DNA from 4 places in the Mesorhizobium sp. M0998 genome. Region 1 is predicted to be linked to each of the others. Evidence: predicted binding sites of a transcription regulator. Region 1 holds the regulator's gene; each other region holds the start of a gene.
The links. The regulator PhoB, encoded in region 1, activates phosphate uptake and scavenging genes when phosphate is short. The targets are predictions, from matches to a motif close to TGTCATNNANCTGTCAT.
Positions count from the first base shown of each region.

Region 2: a site for PhoB is predicted at 2,607-2,623, ahead of ugpB (sn-glycerol-3-phosphate ABC transporter substrate-binding protein UgpB). Genes of this name have one in related genera too.
Region 3: a site for PhoB is predicted at 2,206-2,222, ahead of phnC (phosphonate ABC transporter ATP-binding protein). Genes of this name have one in related genera too.
Region 4: a site for PhoB is predicted at 3,573-3,589, ahead of NKH59_RS07265 (alkaline phosphatase D family protein). Genes of this name have one in related genera too.

Region 1 covers NZ_JAMYND010000010.1:31,850-37,334, reverse strand. The annotation lists gene NKH59_RS11815 (sugar ABC transporter permease) at 1-162, opposite strand, end outside; gene xylF (D-xylose ABC transporter substrate-binding protein) at 304-1,344, opposite strand; gene NKH59_RS11805 (ROK family protein) at 1,630-2,874, shown strand; gene phoB (phosphate regulon transcriptional regulator PhoB) at 2,884-3,573, opposite strand; gene phoU (phosphate signaling complex protein PhoU) at 3,590-4,297, opposite strand; gene pstB (phosphate ABC transporter ATP-binding protein PstB) at 4,330-5,133, opposite strand; gene pstA (phosphate ABC transporter permease PstA) at 5,130-5,485, opposite strand, start outside.
Region 2 covers NZ_JAMYND010000010.1:135,980-141,464, reverse strand. The annotation lists gene ugpE (sn-glycerol-3-phosphate ABC transporter permease UgpE) at 1-259, opposite strand, end outside; gene ugpA (sn-glycerol-3-phosphate ABC transporter permease UgpA) at 268-1,152, opposite strand; gene ugpB (sn-glycerol-3-phosphate ABC transporter substrate-binding protein UgpB) at 1,234-2,544, opposite strand; gene NKH59_RS12390 (bifunctional diguanylate cyclase/phosphodiesterase) at 2,842-5,274, shown strand; gene tlpA (thiol:disulfide interchange protein TlpA) at 5,277-5,485, opposite strand, start outside.
Region 3 covers NZ_JAMYND010000012.1:14,335-19,819, reverse strand. The annotation lists gene phnL (phosphonate C-P lyase system protein PhnL) at 1-249, shown strand, start outside; gene NKH59_RS13605 (DapH/DapD/GlmU-related protein) at 246-863, shown strand; gene NKH59_RS13600 (DUF1868 domain-containing protein) at 1,415-2,125, shown strand; gene phnC (phosphonate ABC transporter ATP-binding protein) at 2,292-3,158, shown strand; gene phnD (phosphonate ABC transporter substrate-binding protein) at 3,249-4,157, shown strand; gene phnE (phosphonate ABC transporter, permease protein PhnE) at 4,317-5,273, shown strand; gene phnE (phosphonate ABC transporter, permease protein PhnE) at 5,341-5,485, shown strand, end outside.
Region 4 covers NZ_JAMYND010000005.1:201,838-207,322, reverse strand. The annotation lists gene typA (translational GTPase TypA) at 1-1,399, opposite strand, end outside; gene NKH59_RS07270 (hypothetical protein) at 1,598-1,879, shown strand; gene NKH59_RS07265 (alkaline phosphatase D family protein) at 1,926-3,500, opposite strand; gene NKH59_RS07260 (MFS transporter) at 3,696-4,979, opposite strand; gene NKH59_RS07255 (TetR/AcrR family transcriptional regulator) at 5,062-5,485, shown strand, end outside.

The sequences.
Region 1 (5,485 bases):
GACATGCAGGCCGACCCAGATGACCAGCAGCGCGCCGACCATGCCGAGCATGCGCGTGTCGAGTTCGGTTGCCTTGAGAAATCGGGCAACGATGCCGAGCTCGGATTCCCGTGCCCGGTCTGCCGTGCTGTCGACCGGCGTGTTGGACGTCGTGTCGGTCATGATGTTTCTCCCGCCGGGTTGCCGTCTGCCGCGGATGCCGGAAGCAGCCTAGAAGTTATCCGCCGGAAGCGGAAAAACAACTCTTGTTGAAAAACGCCGCGGCGAGCGGCCGCGGCGTTCGGACTTCTCGGAAACGTCGGCTCAGTTGCAGACTGCAACAGTGCCAGCCGTCACGCCGGCGCAGACCTCTTCTTTCTTGATCCAGCCGGCGTCGATGACGACGTTGAGGTTGTCCTTGGTGATGGCGACCGGGGTCAGGAACAGCGACTTGACGGTATTGCCGCCGGGCGTGGTGAAATCCTTCACGCCGGCAATGTCGGTCATCTGCTTGCCGTCGGCCAGCTGCGAGGCGATCTCGGCGGCATTCTTGCCGAGCTCGCGCGCATCCTTCCACACCGACACGGTCTGTGTGCCGAGCGCGATGCGGTTCAGCGCGGCGTGGTCGCCGTCCTGGCCCGAAACCGGAACCGATCCGGCCAGCCCTTGCGCTGTCAGCGCGGCGACGACGCCGCCGGCAGTGCCGTCATTGGCCGCGACCACGGCATCGACCTTGTTGTCGTTGGCGGTCAGGAACTGTTCCATGTTCTTCTGAGCGTTGGCCGGCAGCCAGCCGTCGGTATAGGCCTCGCCGACATTCTTGATCTTGCCGCTGTCTATTGCCGCCTTCAGCACCTCCATCGAACCGGCAAACAGGAAATCGGCATTCGGATCGGAACCCGAACCCTTGATGAAGACATAGTTGCCTTCCGGCTTCACCTTGAAGACTTCCCGGGCCTGCATGCGGCCGACTTCCTTGTTGTCGAAGGTCAGGTAAAAGACGTCCTTGTTCTCGATCAGCCGGTCGTAGCCGACAACCGGAATACCTTCGTCCAGCGCCTTTTGCACGGCCGGCCCGATGGCCGAGGCGTCCTGCGCCAGGATGATCAGTGCGTTGGCGCCCTGCGAGATCAGGCTCTCGACGTCGGTGAGCTGCTTGCCGGGGTTGGACTGTGCGTCGGCGGAAATATACTTGTCGCCTGCGGCCTCGATGGCCGCCTTCATTGCGGCCTCGTCGGTCTTCCAGCGCTCTTCCTGGAAGTTCGACCAGGAAACGCCGATGACCTTGTCTTTAGCCTGCGCCACCGACGCCAGCGCCAGCGTCATGGCGACACCCGCCAGAATGGCGGTCGTGAATTTCTTCATCATATCCTCCCTGCGCCGCGTACGGCGTGACCAATTGGCTCAAAGACCAGCTTAGAAGCTCTAATTTTTTCGAGCCTCGAAAAAATACTGGTCCGATCTCCGGCTGCTGTCAACATCGATTCTGATGAATTTTGATGACTCTGCGAGTTTTTTCGAGCGTCGGAATAAACGATGACAGCGCCACCTGCATCTGACACTATTTGCCTCATCCGACACTATTTGTCGGACATTACCGACGGCTTCCGGTTCATGAGCGGCCGCGGCAACCGGGAGGAAAGCAAAACAATGTCGGTCGGAATCCGCCATGACGATTTGCGCCGGCGCAACCGGGCGATGGTGATCTCGGCGGTGCGCCGGGCCGGCCAGCCATCGCGTACTGAGATCGCAGCTACCACCGGCCTCAGTCATTCGACCATATCGGCGATTTCTTCCGACCTGATACGGGAAGGCATCCTCGCCGAGAGCAAGCCAAGTGAGCCCGTTTCGTTGAAACGCGGTCGTCCGCAAGTCGGCCTCGCCCTCAACCCGGAAGCGGCGGCGGTGCTGACCGTGGTGTTGTCGCTGAATTTCCTTTCGGCCGCCATTATCGACTATACGGGACAGGTGGTCGCCGAGGAACAGCGCCGGCTGGACACGCTGACTATGCCGCGCGACGAGCTGATCCGTGAATGCATGGCCATCGTCCGGCGCCGGCTGCAGGATCCAGACCTTGACGTCCGCAGTGTCGCCCGCATCGCCCTGGCGATTCAGGGCATTACCGACTCCCCTGCACGCGCCATGCTGTGGTCGCCGATCACGCCGCAGACCGACATCGCCTTTGCCGACATGCTGGAGGACGAATTCGGCATCCCGGCAACGGTGGAGAACGACTGCAACATGATGGCGGTGGCTTTGCGCTGGCGCAATCCGGATCGCTATCGCGACGACTTCATCGCCATCCTGCTTTCGCATGGCATCGGCATGGGGCTGGTGCTGAAGGGCGAACTGTTCACCGGGACGCATTCCTCGGGCGGCGAATTTGGCCACATGATCCATCGTCCGGGCGGCGCGCGCTGCCGTTGCGGGCGGCGCGGCTGCATCGAGGCGTATGCCGGCAACTACGCCATCTGGCGCAACGCCAGGCAGATGAGCGAAGACAGCGAACCGGTCGCCGACGTCAGCGACGCCGACATGCGAGCACTGGCGGCCCGGGCGCGCGAGAAAGATGGGCCGGAACGCGAGGCCTACCGCAAGGCCGGCGAAGCGCTGGGTTTCGGTCTCGGCTCGCTGTTCGCGCTGATCGATCCGGCACCGGTCGCGATGGTCGGCGCCAGTGCCGCCGCCTTCGATCTGATCGAGCCGGCCTTGCGGAAGGCAATCGCCCAGACCGCCGGCGGCCAGCATTCAGGCTCGATCTCCTTCGATACAGAGCCGAACGAATTGCCGCTGATCCGCGAAGGCTGCGCGATGCGGGCGTTAAGCTTCGTCGACCAGGAGATTTTCGCGCCGGGCGCGCAAATGAGGCCCAGCGTCAGAAAGAACGTAGCCTGACCAGGCGGGTCAATCTTCCCTGATCGCATAGCCGGCGCCGCGGATGGTGCGGATGACATCCGGCATCCGGCCGTTGTTGACGGCTTTGCGCAGCCGCCCGACATGCACGTCGACGGTGCGTTCGTCGATGTAGATTGTCTCGCCCCAGACATTATCGAGTAACTGGCTGCGCGAGAAGACACGGCCCGGATGCCGCATCATGAACTCGAGCAGCCGGAATTCGGTCGGCCCGAGCCTGATTTCGCTCTTCTTGCGATAGACCCTGTGCGATTCGCGATCGAGCACGATGTCGCCGACCTTCAGCACGCTGGACAGCACTTCCGGCTTGGCGCGCCGCAGCAGCGCCTTGACCCTGGCCATGAATTCCGGTGTCGAAAACGGCTTGACCAGATAGTCGTCGGCGCCGGTCGAAAGACCGCGCACCCGGTCGCTCTCCTCGCCGCGCGCGGTCAGCATGATGATCGGCAGCCGCTCGGTTTCGGGGCGCACCCGCAACCGACGACAGAGCTCGATGCCGGAAACCGCTGGTATCATCCAGTCGAGCACCAAAAGGTCGGGCACATTCTCCTGCAAACGGATCTCGGCTTCGTCGCCGCGTGTCACCACCTCGACCTGGTAGCCTTCGGATTCGAGATTGTAGCGGAGCAGCACACCCAACGGCTCCTCGTCCTCCACCACCATTATGCGTGGTGCGATCATCGGCTGGGCACCCCCATCATGTCACCGGTGCGGACATTGTCGTTTCGTCCTGCTTCGGACGATTGACCGGCAATTGCTCGCCGGTCAGCACATAATACGCATTTTCGGCGATGTTGGTGACATGGTCGCCGATCCGCTCCAGATTCTTGGCGCAGAACAGCAGGTGCGTGCAAGCGGTGATGTTGCGCGGATCTTCCATCATGTAGGTCAACAGCTCGCGGAACACGGACGTGTATTTAACGTCGATGCGCTCGTCGGCGGCACGAAGCTTGGCCAACGCGGCCGCATCGCCTGCAGCATATTCCTCGATGACACCCTGCACCTGGATGAGAACCAGCTGCGCCATCGCGTCGATGGAATGCGACAGGTCCCGCGGCGTGACGCTGAGGCCGACCGCACTCACGCGCTTGGCGATATTCTTGGCAAGGTCGCCGATGCGTTCGAGGTCGCCCGCCATGCGGATCGCTCCGACCACATGGCGAAGATCGTGGGCCATCGGCTGGCGTTTGGCGATCAGGGTGATGGCGCGGTCGTCCAGTTCGCGTTGACGCGCATCCATGATGGCGTCGTCGGAAACGACGCGTTGCGCCAGCACGTTGTCGGAATTCAACAGCGCCTTGGTCGCCCCGCCGACCATCGAACCGGCGAGGTCGGCCATGTCGCGGATCAGCTTGCTGATCTGCTCGAGATCCTCGTCGAAAGAAGCGACTGTGTGTTCGCCCATGGTCCTGTCCTCATATGCATGATCGGAACGGCTCAGCCGAAGCGGCCCGTGATGTAGTCCTGCGTGCGCTTCTCGCGGGGCGACGTGAAGATCTTCTCGGTCCGGTCGAACTCGACCAGTTCACCCAGATACATGAAGGCCGTCTGGCGCGACACGCGCGCCGCCTGCTGCATGTTGTGGGTGACGATGACGATCGTGTAGTCGGCTTGCAATTCGTCGATCAGTTCCTCGATCTTGGCCGTCGACAGCGGGTCGAGCGCCGAAGCCGGTTCGTCGAGCAGAATGACTTCCGGCTTCACCGCCACGGTGCGGGCGATACAGAGCCGCTGCTGCTGGCCGCCGGACAGGCTCAAGCCGCTGGCGTTGAGCTTGTCCTTGACCTCGCTCCACAGCGCGGCGCGCTTCAACGCCTGTTCGACGCGGCCGTCCACCTCGGACTTGCCGAGGTTCTCGTAGAGCCTGACGCCGAAGGCGATGTTCTCGTAGATCGACATCGGGAACGGCGTCGGCTTCTGGAACACCATGCCGATCTTGGTCCTGAGGAGGTTGAGATCCTGCGACCGGTCGAGAATGTTCTTGCCGTCGAGCAGCACCTGGCCCTCGGCCGTCTGTTTTGGGTAGAGCTCATAGATGCGGTTGAACACACGCAGCAGCGTCGATTTCCCGCAGCCCGAAGGGCCGATGAAGGCCGTGACGCTGCGCTCGGGCAGCGACAGGCTGATGTCCTTCAGCGCCTTGCTCTGGCCGTAGTAGAAGTTGAGATTCTTGACCTCGATCTTCGTCTTCTCGGTGACCGTTTCGGTCATCGTCATGTCTGGGGACAACATCTGTGTCATCTGTCCTCTCTGCGTCCGGTAAGGCTGCGGGCGAGGATGCTCAAGCCCAGAACCGTCAGGGTGATTATGAGTGCGCCGGTCCACGCCAGTTGCTGCCATTCCTCGTAAGGGCTGAGAGCGAACTGGAAGATGGTCACCGGCAGGCTGGCCATCGGCGCGTTGATATTGCTGCTCCAGAACTGGTTGTTGAGCGCGGTGAAGAGCAGCGGCGCCGTCTCGCCGGAAATGCGTGCTATCGCCAGCAATATGCCGGTGACGATGCCGGACAATGCGGCGCGGTAGGCGACCGAACGGATCACCACCCAGCGCGGCGCGCCGATCGCGGCACCGGCTTCACGCAACGCGTTCGGCA
Region 2 (5,485 bases), 100 kb from region 1:
CGAGCGCCATGATCGTGGTGTTGAGCAGCAGCCTGCCGACGCTGACCCCGCCGATACGACCGATGCCGCCGAATAGCGCCTCGCTGTAATTGTTCCATAGCTGGCCGCCGGGCAAGAGCGGCAGGGGCGGCCTGAGGATCGTTTGCAGCGTGTGCGTCGAGGCAACGAAGGTGTAGTAGATCGGAAAAGCCACGATCACTATGCCGAGGATGAGCACGGCATGGGCGATGAAGGTGCGGAGCGGGGACTGGCCGATCATCGCTGCCCTCAGCCGTAGTGGACTTTGCGTTCCACATAGCGGAACTGGATTGCTGTGAGCGCGATGACGATGGCCATCAGGATGACCGACTGCGCCGCCGAGTCGCCCAGGATCAGATTGACGAAGCCGTCATTGTAGACCTTGTAGACCAGCGTCTCTGTCGTCTTGCCCGGCCCGCCGCCGGTGACGGCATGAACGATGCCGAACGTGTCGAACAGGGCATAGACGGTGTTGACGACCAGCAGGAAAAAGGTTGTCGGCGCAAGCAGCGGGAAGACGATGGTCCAGAAGCGCTTGGTTTCGCCGGCGCCGTCCATGGCCGCCGCTTCGATCAGCGTTTTCGGCACCGCCTGCAGGCCGGCGACGAAGAACAGGAAGTTGTAGCTGATCTGCTTCCAGGCAGCAGCCGACACCAGCAGGATCATGGCGTGGGTGCCGTTGAGCAGCGGGTCCCATACGACGCCGAGGCTTCTCAGCAAATAGGCCAACGAGCCGATCGAGGGATTGAACAGGAAAAGCCAAAGCATGCCGGCAATCGCCGGCGCCACGGCGTAAGGCCATATCAACAGTGTGCGGTAGAGGCCTTTGCCGCGCACGGCCTTCTCGGCCATGACCGCGAGCAGCAGGGCCACAACCATGGCAACGGTCGCGGTCGCAAGAGAGAACACTACTGTGACCTTGATCGAGTTGAGGTAGGCCGGATCGGCCAGCACCTTCCGGAAATTGGCCAACCAGACGAACCTGCTCTTCAGCCCGAACGGGTCTTGCCTGAGCATGGACTGGTAAAGCGCCTGACCGGCCGGCCAGTAGAAGAAAACCAGGGTGATGGCGAGTTGTGGCGCCACCAGCAGGTAGGGCAGGATCTTGTTGGGAAAGACGACGCGTGGAGACAGGCTGATTTCCCTCGCTATCCAGGTATCGCCCGCGCGAGCTCGCGTGGGCGATATTCCAACCGACTAAACGAGCTAATCTCGTTAATTGTCCAGGGCTTCCTTGATCGCGGCGTTGCCGCGCGCGACCGCATTGTCGAGCGCCTGCTGGGCGGTTTGCTGGCCGGCCAGCATTTTCTCCAGCTCCTCGTTCTGGATATCGCGCACCTGCGGCAGATTCGGCAGGCGCACGCCCTTCGAATTGTCGGTCGGCGACTTGCCGATCATCTGCAGGATGGGTGTCTCGCGGCCGGGGTTCTTGTCATAGAAGCCTGATTTCTTCGTCGCCTCATACGCGGCGAGCGTCACAGGCAGGTATCCCGACTTCTGGTGCAGATATTCCTGCACATCGGTCTTGGACAGATAGGCAAAGAAGGCCGCGACGCCCTTGTATTCCTCGTCCGACTTGTTGCCGAACACCCACAGGCTGGCACCGCCCGGCGTCGTGTTCTGCGGGGCACCCTTGGCGTCACTGTCGTAAGGAAGCTGGCCGATGCCATAGTTCATGCCGGACTTGACGATATCGCCGAGGCCGCCCGACGATTCGGTGAAGATGCCGCATTCGCCGGCGAGGAATATCTGCTTGGCTTCGGAGGTGCGCCCGCCATATTTGAACGTGCCGTCCTTGGCCAGGTCAGCGAGCGCCTGGAAGTGGTTGACGAAAATCGGCGCATTGATCTTGAGTTCGACATCACCGCCGGCCAGGCCATTCTGCTGGGTGGCCCAAGGCACGTCATTCCACGCCGCGAAATTCTCCAGGTGGATCCAGGTCAGCCAGGTCGAGGTATAGCCGCAAGGGGCGGCGCCGCTCGTCTTGATCTTCTTGGCAGCTTCCCACACCTCGTTCCACGTCTTGGGCGGATTGTTCACGTCGAGGCCTGCCTTCTGGAAGATGTCCTTGTTGTAATAGAGGATCGGCGAGGAAGAGTTGTAGGGGAACGATAGCATGGTGCCGTCCGGCTTCGAATAATAGCCGACGATGCCGGGCAGATACTGGCTCTTGTCGAAAGTCATCCCGGCGCCGGTCATCACATCGGCCACCGGCTTTATCGCACCCTCGGCCGCCATCATCACGCCGGTGCCGACGTCGAACACCTGGAGGATATCGGGCGCTTGCCCGGCACGAAAGGCAGCGATGCCGGCATTCAGCGTCTCCGGATAGGTGCCCTTGAACACCGGAACGAGCTCATAGTCGCTCTGGCTGGCGTTGAAATCCTTGGAGATCTTGGCGACGACCTCGGCGTTGGCGCCGGTCATGGCGTGCCACCAGCTGATCTGCGTGACGGCGAAGGCGGAGGTGGTGGAAAGCAGGGTCACGGTGGCGGCGATACCGGCCGCAAAGCCGAAGAACTTCATGTTTCATCTCCCGTTTGTCATTGGCGAAAGGGGCACTTCCGCAAAGCCAATATGTGGCGCTGATGACAATCGGACAACGGTTTTATTGCGGATCAATGAACATCATTCCTTCCTAAAGTGCACTCGCTACTGAAACCGGGCGCCAGAAATCACATCACCGTCTTTTTGGGCGCAGCGGCGTCGGTTTTCCCCCGAAAAGACCCGCCTCATGGCCCACGGGTTAACCATTCGTTAAAATCTCCAAGAGCTAATCCGTCACACCTCCCCTGTTAATTTTGGCAGACCGAGTGAACCAGGATGCTGACGGTCTATAATTGTATTGTAAGTCAGCACGATCCGAGACTGGTTGCGCTTGCCGCACTCATCTGTGGAATTTCTTGCTTCTCGGCGGTTAATCTCCTTAAGCATGTCGGCCGATCGACCGAGCGAAACCGGCTTGTCTGGCTGATGATCGCCGCGGCCTCGACCGGGTTCGGCATATGGGCGACGCATTTCATCGCCATGACCGCGTTTACGCCGGGAATACCGAATGCATACAATCCGGGATTATCCGCCTTTTCGCTTGCCGCCGCCATTATCATGACCGCGCTTGGGATGTGGGTCGCCACCTTGCGCCGCGGCATCGACCATTTCCTCGTCGGTGGCGCCATTCTGGGCGGCGCCATCGCGACGATGCACTACATCGGCATGGCAGCTTTCGAGGTCGAAGGCCGGGTCGCATGGAACCTGCTCCTTGTCGCGATATCGCTTCTGGCCGGCGTGACCCTCGCGGCACTGGCGCTCCTTGTCGTCTTGCGCCGTCCGTCAGCGCTCGCGACTTTCGGCGGCGCCGCGCTTTTGACGCTGGCGATTTGCAGCTTGCATTTCATCGCGATGGCTGCGGTGTCGATCATTCCGGATTCCTCGATTGAAATATCCGAACATTCCATCGAGCCCATTTCCCAGGCCTTTGCCGCAGCGGTCGCCAGCCTGATAATCCTTGTGCTATCGGGTGCCGCGCTGTGGATCGACCTGCGCTTTCGCCGCCAGAAGCTCGAGGCCGATCGCATGCACGATCTCGCCAATGCGGCGGTGGAAGGTCTGATCGTTTGCGATGGCACCCGCATTGTCAGCGCCAATGACAGTATGGCGAAGCTGACCGGAACAGCGACAGCCACCCTGAACACGATGCAATTCGGCGAGCTTTTCGACGGACAGAGCGCAGCCGATATGTCCGGCTTCGGCGAACAGGCGCAGGAAGCGAAGTTAAGGGGCAGCGACGGCGCGAGAATTCCTGTCGAGCTGATCGCCAGGAGAATCACCTACTGCGGCAGGCCTCATACGGTGCTTGCCGTTCGCGACATCCGTGAGCGCAAGAAGGCAGAACAAGAGATCCTCCGCCTCGCGCATTTCGATCCGCTTACCGGGCTTGCCAATCGGCGGAGCTTTTCTTCCCGGCTGGAAGCAGAATTCGCGTCGATGGATCGTGGCGGCAAGGATGGATATCTGGCGCTCCTGCTGCTTGACCTCGACCGGTTCAAGCAAGTCAACGACCTCTACGGCCACAGCGCCGGCGATGCTATGCTGCAGAAGCTGGCGCACTGCATTTCCGGCATCCCGCGCAACGGACAGATGCTCGCGCGTCTCGGCGGCGATGAATTTGCCATCATAGCTCCGAACCTCCCCGACCCCCTGGCCGCAGGCCGGATAGCCGAGGACTTGCTGGCGGCGATCCGGGAGGAAAACAGGGTTTCGGTCGGCTCCGGCCTCGTCTCGGCCAGCATCGGCATTGCCTTCTTTCCGCTGGATGCCGAAGACCAGGCCGGCCTGATCAGCCATGCCGACACGGCACTCCATCGCGCCAAAACCGAAGGCAGGGACACTTATCGGTTTTTCGAGATGGCCATGGGCACCGCGGCCCGCGACAAGCGCGTGATGGAGCATGAATTGCGCCAGGCGATCGCCCGCAAGGAGTTCCACCTCTTCTATCAGCCGCAGAAGGAGATCCGCGGCGGCAGGATGATCGGCTTCGAAGCCCTGGTCCGTTGGCAGCACCCTGAGCGGGGTGACATTTCTCCGGCCGTTTTCATCCCGGTGGCCGAGGACAGTGGCGCTATCGCGCAGATCGGCGACTGGGTGCTGACGACGGCTTGTAACGATGCTGTTCGCTGGACAAACCCGCTGATGGTCGCCGTCAACGTCTCCGCCGTGCAACTTCACAATCCGAATTTCAGCCGCAAGGTGCACGACGCATTGACGAGATCCGGCCTGGCCCCCGGCAGGCTCGAACTGGAGATCACCGAAACGGCCCTGGTGAAGGACATGCCGCGCGCGCTGGCAACCTTGAGGCAGGTCAAGGCGCTTGGCGTGCATGTGGCGATGGACGATTTTGGCACCGGCTATTCTTCGCTGTCCAACCTCAGCGCCTTTCCCTTCGACAAGATCAAGATCGACGGGTCGTTCATCAAATCGGTCGACAAGAACGCCCAGTTCGCGGCGATCGTTCGCGCCGTGCTGGGGCTTGGACGCGGTCTCGGCCTACCGGTTCTGGCAGAAGGCATCGAGACGCCGGGTGAATTGCAGTTCCTGGACGCCGAGGCTTGCGAGATCGGGCAAGGCTACTATCTCGGCAAACCGGCTCCGATCGAGACATTCGGGGAACTGACGGGCGTGGCCGCTCCGGCAATCCGCACCGCCAGCCGACGCGGCGCAAGCATTGCTGTGCTCAAGCCGCGCCTGCGCACGGTCTGAGCCTATCCCGGCTGAAGCGCCGCCTCGACCAGACGCTTGGCATCCGGCCCCGACCATTCGGCCGGGCCATTCATATGGGCGATCAGGCAGCCTTGCCCATCGATCAGCATGGTGACCGGCAGACCGAGCGCCAGGCCGCGCGTCTTGACGTCGTTGAACAGCGCCATCGTGGCATCGCGATAGTAGCCGAGCGACTTGACGCCGGTGTCCT
Region 3 (5,485 bases), on a different contig from region 1:
TCCGGCGGTGAACAGCAGCGCGTCAACATCGCGCGCGGCTTCATCACCGAGCACCCGATCCTGCTGCTCGACGAGCCGACCGCTTCGCTCGACGCCAGGAACCGCGACGTGGTGATTTCCCTGATCGCCGCCAAGAAGGCGGCGGGCGTCGCTTTGCTCGGCATCTTCCACGACCACGACGTGCGTGAGGCGGTGGCCGACCGTATCATCGACGTGACCGCCTTCGCCGCCGGAAAAATTGCCGCATGACGAGGAAACTGTCGGAGGCGCCGCTGATCCACGAGACGGCGGAAGTCGAGAACTCAACGCTTGGCCGCTGGACCGAGATCGCCGAGCGCTGCCGGGTTTCCGAAAGCACGCTCGGCGACTATTCCTACATGATGCAGGACTGCGGCGTCTGGTGCGCAACGATCGGCAAATTCGCCAACATCGCCGCAAGCGTGCGCATCAACGCTACCAACCATCCGACCTGGCGGCCGGCGCTGCACCATTTCACCTATCGCGCCTCGGATTATTGGGACGACGCCGAGCACGAGAGCGAATTCTTCGCCAAGCGCCGCGCCAAACGCGTCACCATCGGCCACGACACCTGGCTCGGCCACGGCTCGACCATCCTGCCCGGCGTCACCGTCGGCCATGGCGCGGCGGTCGGTGCCGGCGCGGTGGTGTCGAAGGACGTCGCGCCCTACACCGTCGTCGCCGGCGTACCGGCCAAGCCGATCCGCGAACGCTTCGACCGCCGCACCGCGGAGCGCTACCAGGCGCTCGCCTGGTGGGACTGGGACCATGCAAGGCTGCGCGCCGCGCTCGACGATTTCCGCGAGCTGGAGGCCAATCAGTTTTTGGAGAAGCATGGGGGTTGACGCCCTGAATAAGTCAGCCGCTCAGGCAAATGTCCAAAATAATAGAAAGAAATCCTAACGTAATAAGAATAGCAACACCAGTCTGATTTAACCTGATAAGTTCTATAAATTTTTTGTCATAACCAATATCTATAAGCGATTTGGTTTTTTCCTCAACTTTATTTGCAAAATTTATCGTAACTAGAACGATTAAAAAAATGAGAATCATTAGAATAATGGCCGCGTCACGCCCATTTCCATAATTGTACAAGTATCCAGATATTGGATGGTTCAAGCTACCAACCCGATATATGGACGTCAAAACCAGGGCCACTGTGAAACTCATCGCAGCGACTACCCCTGCAGCATACAGTCGCAACCACTGGCGCCAACGTAGCAATTAGGAAGCCTCTCTTTGATACGAGTTTGAATCTTTATTTCAATCTTGATGATGTGGAAACCCCGGCAGCATCACTTGGCGAATCATGCCTTTGATATTCTACTTCTTGGCACGGTTTTCATGTCCCTGACACATCGTCGGGGCAGGACGCGGCCTTCCTTTGGAGATCGCAATGCCTGTTTCAGTCAGACCTTCGCTCGCCGGATTCTTTGCCGGCTCGAACCCGACCCCTCCGGTGCATCTCGGCAGGCGCTACGACACCTCTGGTAATTTTCTCAACGAGCCCGGCAACACGGTCGTCTGCCATCTCGTCAACGGCTCGGCTTCGGAAGCGGTGATCATCGACGTGCGTGAGCGCATGCGCGCCATGCCTGATGCCGACGGGCTGGCCTTCACGCCCGTCTCCAGCCTGCACATGACGCTGTTCCAGGGCATCATCGAATACCGCCGCCGGCTTCCCTATTGGCCGGAGGATGTGCCGCTCGACACCAGCATCGACGACATGACCCGCCTCTATCAGGAACGCCTGAACGGCTTCGAAGGCTACGGCGCCTTCAAGATCAAGGTCGTCGATGTCGTGCCGACGGGCTTGACCGTTGCCGGCGCAACCGATGAGGACGTGCATATCCTGCGCGCATGGCGCGATGCCTTGTCGGCGCCTTTCGGATACCGGCATCCCGACCACGACACTTACGTCTTCCACATCACGTTCGCCTACCAGATCCGGCGTCTGGCGGACGAAGGGGCGTCCGAGTGGCAAGATCTGTTCGACGATTGCCTCTCGCTGTTTGCCCGCCAGGCTCCGGTGATCGAGCTGCGGCCACCTGCCTTTTGCCGCTTCAGGGACATGGAGCATTTCGAGGAGTTGCTGATCCTCGGCTGATCCCATCCAAGCCGCCCGGACGGCAGCGGTTTGGGTCAACTCGCCTTCGCGCCAAACGCGCCTGTGGGCAGTAACAAAACTGACATCAATCCGACACCGCAGGTTCATGCCGTTGCGCTAGCGAGGGTTAACAGACCTTCAACCGCGACTGGACTGGAACTTACCCATGTCAGCAACGCCAGAAATGTCAGCAACGCTCGAAATTCGCGGCGTCACCCGCCGGTTCGGCAAGAACACCGCTGTCAGCAATGTCGACATCTCGATTCCGCACGGTCAGATGGTCGGCATCATCGGTCGCTCCGGCGCCGGCAAATCGACGCTTCTGCGCATGATCAACCGCCTCATCGATCCGAGCCAAGGATCGATTTTTTTTGACGGCGCCGAAATTTCCCGGCTGCGCGGCTCGCCGCTCCGACGCTGGCAGCGCGACTGCGCCATGATCTTCCAGCAGTTCAACCTGGTGCCGCGCCTCGATGTGCTGACCAATGTGCTGCTCGGCCGGCTCAATCACCGTTCGACCGTGTCCAACCTATTTGGCATGTTCTCCCGCGGTGAATGCGCCGAGGCGGTTGCAGCCCTCGAGCGCCTCGACATCGCCCGCACCGCCCTGCAGCCGGCCGGCACGCTTTCCGGCGGCCAGCAGCAGCGCGTTGCGATTGCGCGCGCCATGATGCAGCAGCCGAAGGTGTTGCTGGCGGATGAGCCGATTGCCTCGCTCGATCCGCTCAACGCCAAGGTGGTGATGGATTCGCTGCAGGACATCAATTTGCGCGAGGGCATCACCGTCATCACAAATCTGCATACGCTGGATACGGCCCGCACCTACTGCAACCGCATCATCGGCATGGCCGCCGGCAAGGTCGTCTTCGACGGCCCGCCTGAAGCCCTCAACCGCGAGGCCGTGCGCATGGTCTACGGCGCCGACAGCAATGGCGGCGAAATCTCCGAGGCCATCACCTCCACCAGTGTCGCCATCAAACAGAAAATCGCTGCATCCGCCGGACCGCTCGAGCCCGCATTCCCGGGATATTGAGAACGACCTGATCGCCCGCCCGCGTCAAAGGCACCTGTCAAAAAATTCGAACGCTACCGGCGCGAGGCCGGGACCAACAGGAGAGAGATAATGTTCAGGAAGATGGTTTTTGGCGCCGTTTCATTGCTCGCCATCGCGGCAAGCGCCGCTCACGCCCAGGATATCAAGGAATTCCGCATCGGCATCCTTGGCGGTGAAAACGAAGCGGACCGGCTGCGCAACTTTCAGTGCCTCGCCGATCACATGAAGTCCGAATTCGGCTTCGAGAAGGTCTCGCTGTTCCCGGCCGCCGACTATGACGGCGTTATCCAGGGCCTGCTCGGCGGCACGCTCGATTTCGCAGAGCTTGGCGCGTCGGGCTATGCCAGCGTCTACCTCAAGGATCCGAACGCCGTGACCCCGATCCTCACCACCCAGCAGACCGACGGCGCGACCGGCTATTATTCGATCGGCCTTGCGCTGAAGTCGTCCGGCATCACCGACATCAAGTCGGCCAAGGGCAAGAAGCTCGGCTATGCCGACCCGGATTCGACCTCCGGCTACCTGATCCCGCTGACCCAGATCCCGAAAGACACCGGCGCTTCGAACGAAACCTTCTTCGCCTCGACACAGTTCAATGGTGGCCACGAGAACAACCTCCTCGCCGTTCGCGACGGCAAGGTCGATGTTGCGGTTGACGATTCCTCTGGCATCGGCGACTTCAAGAACGGCTACACCTCCGGCACCTTCCACAAGGAAGTCGCCAAGGGCGCCGTGGACCCCAACGATTTCGTCGAAGTCTGGCGCTCCGGCTTGATCCCGAACGGCCCGCTGGTCGTGCGCACCGCACTCGGCGGCGATATGAGCGCCAAGCTCGCCAACTTCTTCACCAGCCTGCCGGCCAAGGACAAGCCTTGCTTCGAGGCCATCGAAGGCGGCGATTTCACCGGCTATGTTCCGGTGAAGCCGGACTTCTACAGCGTCATCGTCGAAGCCCGCAAAGCCGCGATCGGCGGCTGACGACAATTGCGGAAAGGGCGGCGTCCATTAGAGCGACGTGCGTCCACTTGGACGCACAAAGTACGCTCTAACACTTAGATGCCGCATCGTGCTTTCCGAAAGTCGACTTTCGGGCCGATGCGGTCGCCGCCTTTTTTTCGTGTCCGCTCGTGACCCCGTATGACCTTCGCCGCTACAATTCGTTCAGACGCGGTCCGGCAGGCAGCAGACGCCTGGCGACGCCAGACGTCCTTGCGCCGGTTCTACACGGCGCTCGGCATCGGCTCACTGCTTGTCGCCATGTGCACAGCCATGTGGTTCGCCGACGAGGCCAATGCCGGACATTTCTTCGATCGGCTGCCGCACATACTGGATTTCCTTAGTTGGCTTGTTCCCAAGGACTGGAACGACGTCTGGCGGGCGCTGTTCGACATCACATCGCCGCACGACAAGGGCAGCCAAGAGTTCAACTTCCCGCTTGGCCGCGTCTATCTCTGGGGCGGCTTTTATCTACCCGAATATTTCGAGCTGATGCTCACCACGCTTAACGTGGCGCTGGTTTCCACTTTCATCGGCTTTGTCTTTGCGGTGCCCTTTTCCTTCATCGCCGCGCGCAACTTGACGCCGAGTCCGGTGCTCAGGCTCGTCGTCAAGCGCTTCATGGAACTGCTTCGCGCCTTCCCCGAGATCGTCATTGCCGGCCTGTTCGCAGCCATCCTCTCGACCGGCCCGGTCGCAGCCATCATCGCCATCGGCCTGCATTCCATCGGCGCCCTCGGCAAGCTCTTCTACGAGATCAACGAAAACATCGACATGCGCGCCGAAGAAGGCCTGCGCGCGGTCGGCGCCAACTGGTTCGAGCGCGTGCGCTTTGCCGGCCTGCCGCAAGTGCTGCCCAATTTCATGTCCTACACGCTGCTCAGGATCGAGATCAATGTGCGTATCTCGACCATTATCGGCGCGGTCGGCGGTGGCGGCATCGGCGAGGAACTGAAGCTCTCCATCTCGCGCGGCTTCGGCGCCAAGACGCTGGCATTGGTGCTGCTGCTGTTCACGACGATCTTCCTCGTCGACCAGTTTTCCGCCTGGCTACGCCGCAAGCTCGTCGGCGAGCAGGCATTCATGATGGGTGCCTGACCATGATCCCAAAAAGTGGATTCCCGTTTTTGGAAAAGATCATGGCAAATCAACAAGAAGACTGCCCATGGCCGCAATGACCGCCGATGAGATGCGGTCGATCGAGGAGCGCTTCCCCCAAGTGTTCCGGCGGCCCTTGTACAAACGCTTCGGCCCGCTGGTCCTGTTCACCAGCATCCTGCTCTATCTCCTCTACGCCTTGTGGTTCTTCA
Region 4 (5,485 bases), on a different contig from region 1:
GGTTCATCACAGCGGTGCCGCGCGTGTCGGTCAACAGTTCCGACTGGTAGCCGATCAACCCGCGCGTCGGCGCGTGGAAGACGATGCGCTGGCGATTGCCGCCCGAAGGGCGAAGCTCGACCATCTCGGCCTTGCGCTCCGACATCTTCTGCACGACGACGCCGGCATGCTCCTCGTCGACGTCGATGACGACTTCCTCGACCGGCTCCAGCAATTCGCCGCTATCGCCCTTCTGCATGACGACGCGCGGCCGCGACACGGCGATCTCAAAACCTTCGCGGCGCATCGTCTCGATCAGCACGGCCAGCTGCAATTCGCCGCGGCCGGAAACGAAGAACGAATCCTTGTCAGGTGATTCCTCGATCTTCAGCGCGACATTGCCTTCGGCCTCGCGCAGCAGGCGGTCGCGGATGACGCGGCTGGTCACCTTGTCGCCTTCGGTACCGGCCAGCGGCGAATCGTTGACGAGGAAAGACATCGTCACAGTCGGCGGATCGATCGGCTGCGCGTGCAGCGGCTCGGTCACCGACAGGTCGCAGAAGGTGTCGGCGACAGTGCCTTTCGACAGGCCGGCGATGGCGACGATGTCGCCCGCCTGCGCCTCGTCAATGGGCTGGCGCTCGAGCCCGCGGAAAGCAAGGATTTTCGAGATTCGGCCGGTTTCGACCTGGGTGCCGTCATGGTGCAGCACCTTGACCGCCTGGTTGGATTTCAGCGTGCCGGATTCGATACGGCCGGTGATGATGCGGCCGAGGAAAGGATTGGCTTCCAGGATGGTGCCGATCATGCGGAATGGGCCGGGATGAACGGTCGGCGCCGGCACGTGCTTGATGACGAGGTCGAACAGCGGCGCCAGAGCCTGGTCCTTCGGACCTTCGGGGTTTTCCGAGACCCAGCCGTCGCGGCCTGAACCGTAAAGGATAGGGAAGTCGAGCTGCTCGTCGGTAGCGTCAAGTGCTGCAAAAAGATCGAACACCTCGTTCACCACTTCGACGTGGCGGGCATCTGGCCGGTCGATCTTGTTGATGACGACGATCGGCTTCAGTCCAACCTTGAGTGCCTTGCCGACCACGAATTTGGTCTGCGGCATCGGCCCCTCGGCGGCGTCGACCAGCACGATGGCCGAATCCACCATCGACAGAATGCGCTCGACCTCGCCGCCGAAGTCGGCGTGGCCGGGCGTGTCGACGATGTTGATGCGGGTGTCCTTCCAGTCGACCGAGGTCGCCTTGGCCAGGATGGTGATGCCGCGTTCCTTTTCGAGGTCGTTCGAATCCATGGCGCGCTCGGCGACGCGCTGGTTGTCGCGGAACGAGCCGGACTGTTTCAGAAGCTGGTCGACGAGGGTGGTTTTTCCATGGTCGACGTGCGCGATGATCGCGATATTGCGGATTTTCATGTTTTGGTCTCGGGAGCGTTGCAGGCAGCAGGCCAAAAGGCGCTGCCTCTTTCGGTTGGGCGGCTCATACAGGGTTTTTCGCAATTGCGAAAGAGGAGGCGAGCCACCAAATAAAGTCACCAAATCTTAAATGTCTTGGTGTGAAGTGGAATTATTAACCAAGGCGGAACCTTTCATGGTCCGGACAGTTCGAATTTCATGATCGAGGTAGGCATCAAACTCCGGCCGATTTTGGCATGTACCGCGCTTGCCGTCCTCCTCGCGGCCGGCGCGGCGCAATCGGCGGCGTCGTTCAAGGAGACGCGGTCTGCTTTGCCGCCCGACAAGCCGTCGGCGGAGCAGCTTTTTGCCGATGCTCCCGATGGCGTCGATCCGGTGGTGACCGGGCCGGTCAGCGCCGCCTTCAAGCAGCGGCAGCAAAATGCCGGATGCGACAGCGCCGTCTGGCCCAACATTCCCGTCGTCTGCTATCCCGATTGATATACGTCCTACCCTCGGGCTGGCCCGAGGGTAGTGGCGCCGTCGCTCACGCCGACCGCACCGGATCGAGCGTGACCTTGTAGAGTTCGCTGTCGTCGCGATCCATCAGCCGCACCGTCAACTGCTCGGTGGCGCCATCGATCTCGACGAGCCCGAAGAACTGCAGGCCGGCCGAAGGCGGCAGGTTTTGACCCTGTTCGGCAGTTGGTGCCTTTATGAACCTCAGCTCCGGGCCGAATGTCATATCGAAACCATTAGGCCCGAACGTGCCGGAATGGATCGGACCCGAAACGAATTCCCAAAACGGATTGAAGTCCTGGAACTGCGCCTTGTCCGGATTGTAGTAATGCGCGGCTGTATAATGCACGTCTGCGGTGAGCCAGACAGTGTTGCTGATACCCGCATTCTTTATATAGCGAAGAAGGTCGGCAATTTCCAGCTCACGCCCTTTGGCCGGGCCATTGTCGCCATTGCTGACCGCCTCGGCCCCTACCTTCTTGGTGCCGTCGTTCCAGACGACGAGGCCGAGCGGCATGTCGGCGGCGATGATTTTCCAGGTTGCGTTGGAATTCGCCAGTTCACGCTTCAGCCACTTGATCTGCTGTTCACCGAGGATGCGCGATTGCGGCGTCATCGTCTCCTGCATATCCGGACCGTTGGGGCCGCGGTAGGAACGCATGTCGAGGAAGAACACGTCGAGCAGCGGACCATAGGCGATCTTGCGGTAGACGCGGCCGGGCTCCGACGGCTCGTAACGGATCGTCGTCATTTCGTGGAAGGCGCGCGCCGCACGTGCCGCCAGCACATGGACGGATTTTTCAGTGTAGCGATCGTCGGCGCTCAGGTCCTTCGAGTCCGACCAGTTGTTCAGCACCTCGTGGTCATCCCACTGATAGAAGGTCGGACAGATGGCGCTGAGCGCCAGCACATGCCTGTCCATCATGTTGTATTTCCACTGCGCCCGGTATTCGTCCAGCGTCTCGGCAACCTTGCGCTTCTCGTCGATCAGCACTTTGTTTTTCCACTTGCCGCCGTTGGGCAGGTCGACCTCGTCCTTCATCGCACCATCGGCATAGATCGTATCGCCCGAATGCAGGAAGAAGTCGGGCGTGTGCTTGGCAATGGTGGCGTAGGTCTTCATGCCGGTCTCGTCGATGCCCCAACCTTGGCCGGCGGTGTCGCCCGACCAGGCAAAGCGAATGTCGCGCTTCGAGGCAGGTGCCGTGCGGAAGCGGCCGACGACCGGCTCGGAAACGGCGTTGATGTCGGCAAGATCGGCCGCGACCATGCGGTAGAAGATGTCCTGGTCGGAGGCGAGATCGGTAAGCAGCCGCTTCACCGTATAATCGCTGGCCGGCGAGGTATCGAGCGGCGCGAGGCGGACGGCATTGGTGAAGCTTTCGGTCCGCGACACCTCGAACATGACGCGCGACGGCCGGTCGGTGCGTGTCCAGACCATGCCGCTGGTGGCGTCGACGTCGCCGGACTGGATGCCATGGGTGAAAGCCGGGCGCTGATTGGCGCGCGAGTAATGGGGGAGGGCGAGGCCCGAGGCGCCGACCAGGCCAACGGCGCTGGCCGACGTGACGAAAGCGCGCCGCGTCATCGAAATCTTGTTCATGGCTGTCTCCTGGATGGCGTTGAACGTCGCCGCCAAGCTCCAGCTTCAATGTTTCAGGCACATTTCGAAACGATGAAGGTTTGATAACAGTGAACAGGCTGGCGAATCTCCCCCCTCGAGGGGGAGATGTCGCCGAAGGCGACAGAGGGGGTCGTCTCGGATGGAGCGCCGGCCTCCTGCATCGGCGATTGCGCCCTACGCCGCCTGCGGTTCCGGATCAAACGCCGGGCGGCTGGTGTTGATCAACAGCGAGATGCAGGCGGCGGCTATTGCCGTCATACCGGCGATCAGGAAGGCAAGCTCGTAATTGCCTTGCAGCTCGCGCATGGTGCCGCCGAAGAAGGCCGCTGTCGCGGCGCCAACCTGATGGCCGGCGACGATCCAGCCGAAGACGATCGGCCCGCTGCGGTCGCCGAACGCCTCGTTGGAAAGCCTGAGCGTCGGCGGCACCGTGGCGATCCAGTCCAGTCCGTAAAACACCGCGAAGATGATCAGGCTGGTCGCCGAGAAGCCGGAATAGGGCAGATAGATCAGCGACAGGCCGCGAATGCCGTAATAGACGCCGAGCAGCTTGCGCGGGTCGAAACGGTCGGTGAGCCAGCCCGACAGCGTCGTGCCGATCAGGTCGAAGATGCCCATCATCGACAGCAGGCCTGCGGCCTGCACTTCGCCGATGCCCATATCGCCGCAAAAAGCGATCAGATGCGTGCCGACCAACCCGTTGGTGGTGAAGCCGCAAACGAAGAAGGTGGCGAACAGATACCAGAACACGCGCGTGCCGGCGGCGCGGCGCAGCGTGCTCAATGTATGCGAAAGGAAATTGCCTTGCGAGGCTGGCGGCACCGGCGGCACGTCGTCGGCATCGGCGCCATAGCGGACCATGCCGATCGACGCCGGGCGCTCCGGCACCAGCATATAGACCAGCGGCACCAGGCAGGCGGTGGCCACGGCAATGGCGATGGCGACCGGCTTCCAGCCGCCCGACTGGGCCAGCGAGGCGAGCAGCGGCAGGAAGACCAGCAGCCCGGTGGCACTGGACGCCGACATCAGTCCCATCACCAAGCCGCGATTGGTCTTGAACCAGCGGTTGACGATGGTCGCGCCGAGCACGGTGGCGACGGCGCCCGAGCTGACGCCGGAAAACACGCCCCAGGTGAGGAGCAGATGCCACGGTTTGGTCATCAACAGGCTGAGCGCGGTCGATCCCGACATCAAGAGCAGCGCGGCAAGCAAGGTGCGGCGCAGCCCGATCCGCTCCATCAGCGCCGCGGCAAACGGCCCGGTCAGGCCATAGAGGAAGATGCCGGTGGCCGCCGCCAGCGACACCACGTCGCGCCGCCAGCCGAAACTGTTCTCCAGCGGCAGCATCATGACTGCCGGCGCCGAACGCAGGCCCGCTGCGATCAGCAGGCAAAGGAAGATGACGGCGACCACGACGAAAGCGTAGCGCTGGCCAAACGGGCGGGATTGAGCTATCATGTTACTGACCGGTACGTTGCAGGAGCGCGAAACATACGTACCGACCGGTAACATTGTCAACCAGCTAATCGGCAGACCAGGCATGAAAAGCATTGAACCAACGATCAAGGCCAATGACGCACCGCCGCCTCGCGCCGCCGAACGGATTCTCCAGGTGGCGCGAGACCTGTTCTACCGGCAAGGCATCAGAGCGATCGGCGTCGACGAGATCGTGCGGCGTGCCGGCGTCACCAAGCCCAGCCTCTACCGCAGCTTTCCGTCCAAGGATGAGCTGGCCGCATCCTACCTCCGGCACTATGATCTCGAATTCTGGGAGCGTTTCGACGAGGCGGTGAATGCCCATCCCGGCGATCCGCGCGCGCAGATCGTCACCTTCCTGACGCGTGTCGGCAAGCGTACGCAAAGGCCCGACTATCGCGGCTGCGGCATGACCAATGCCGCGGTCGAATATCCCGAACATGGCCATCCGGCCCGCGTCGTGAGCGAGGCCAACAAGCAGGAACTGC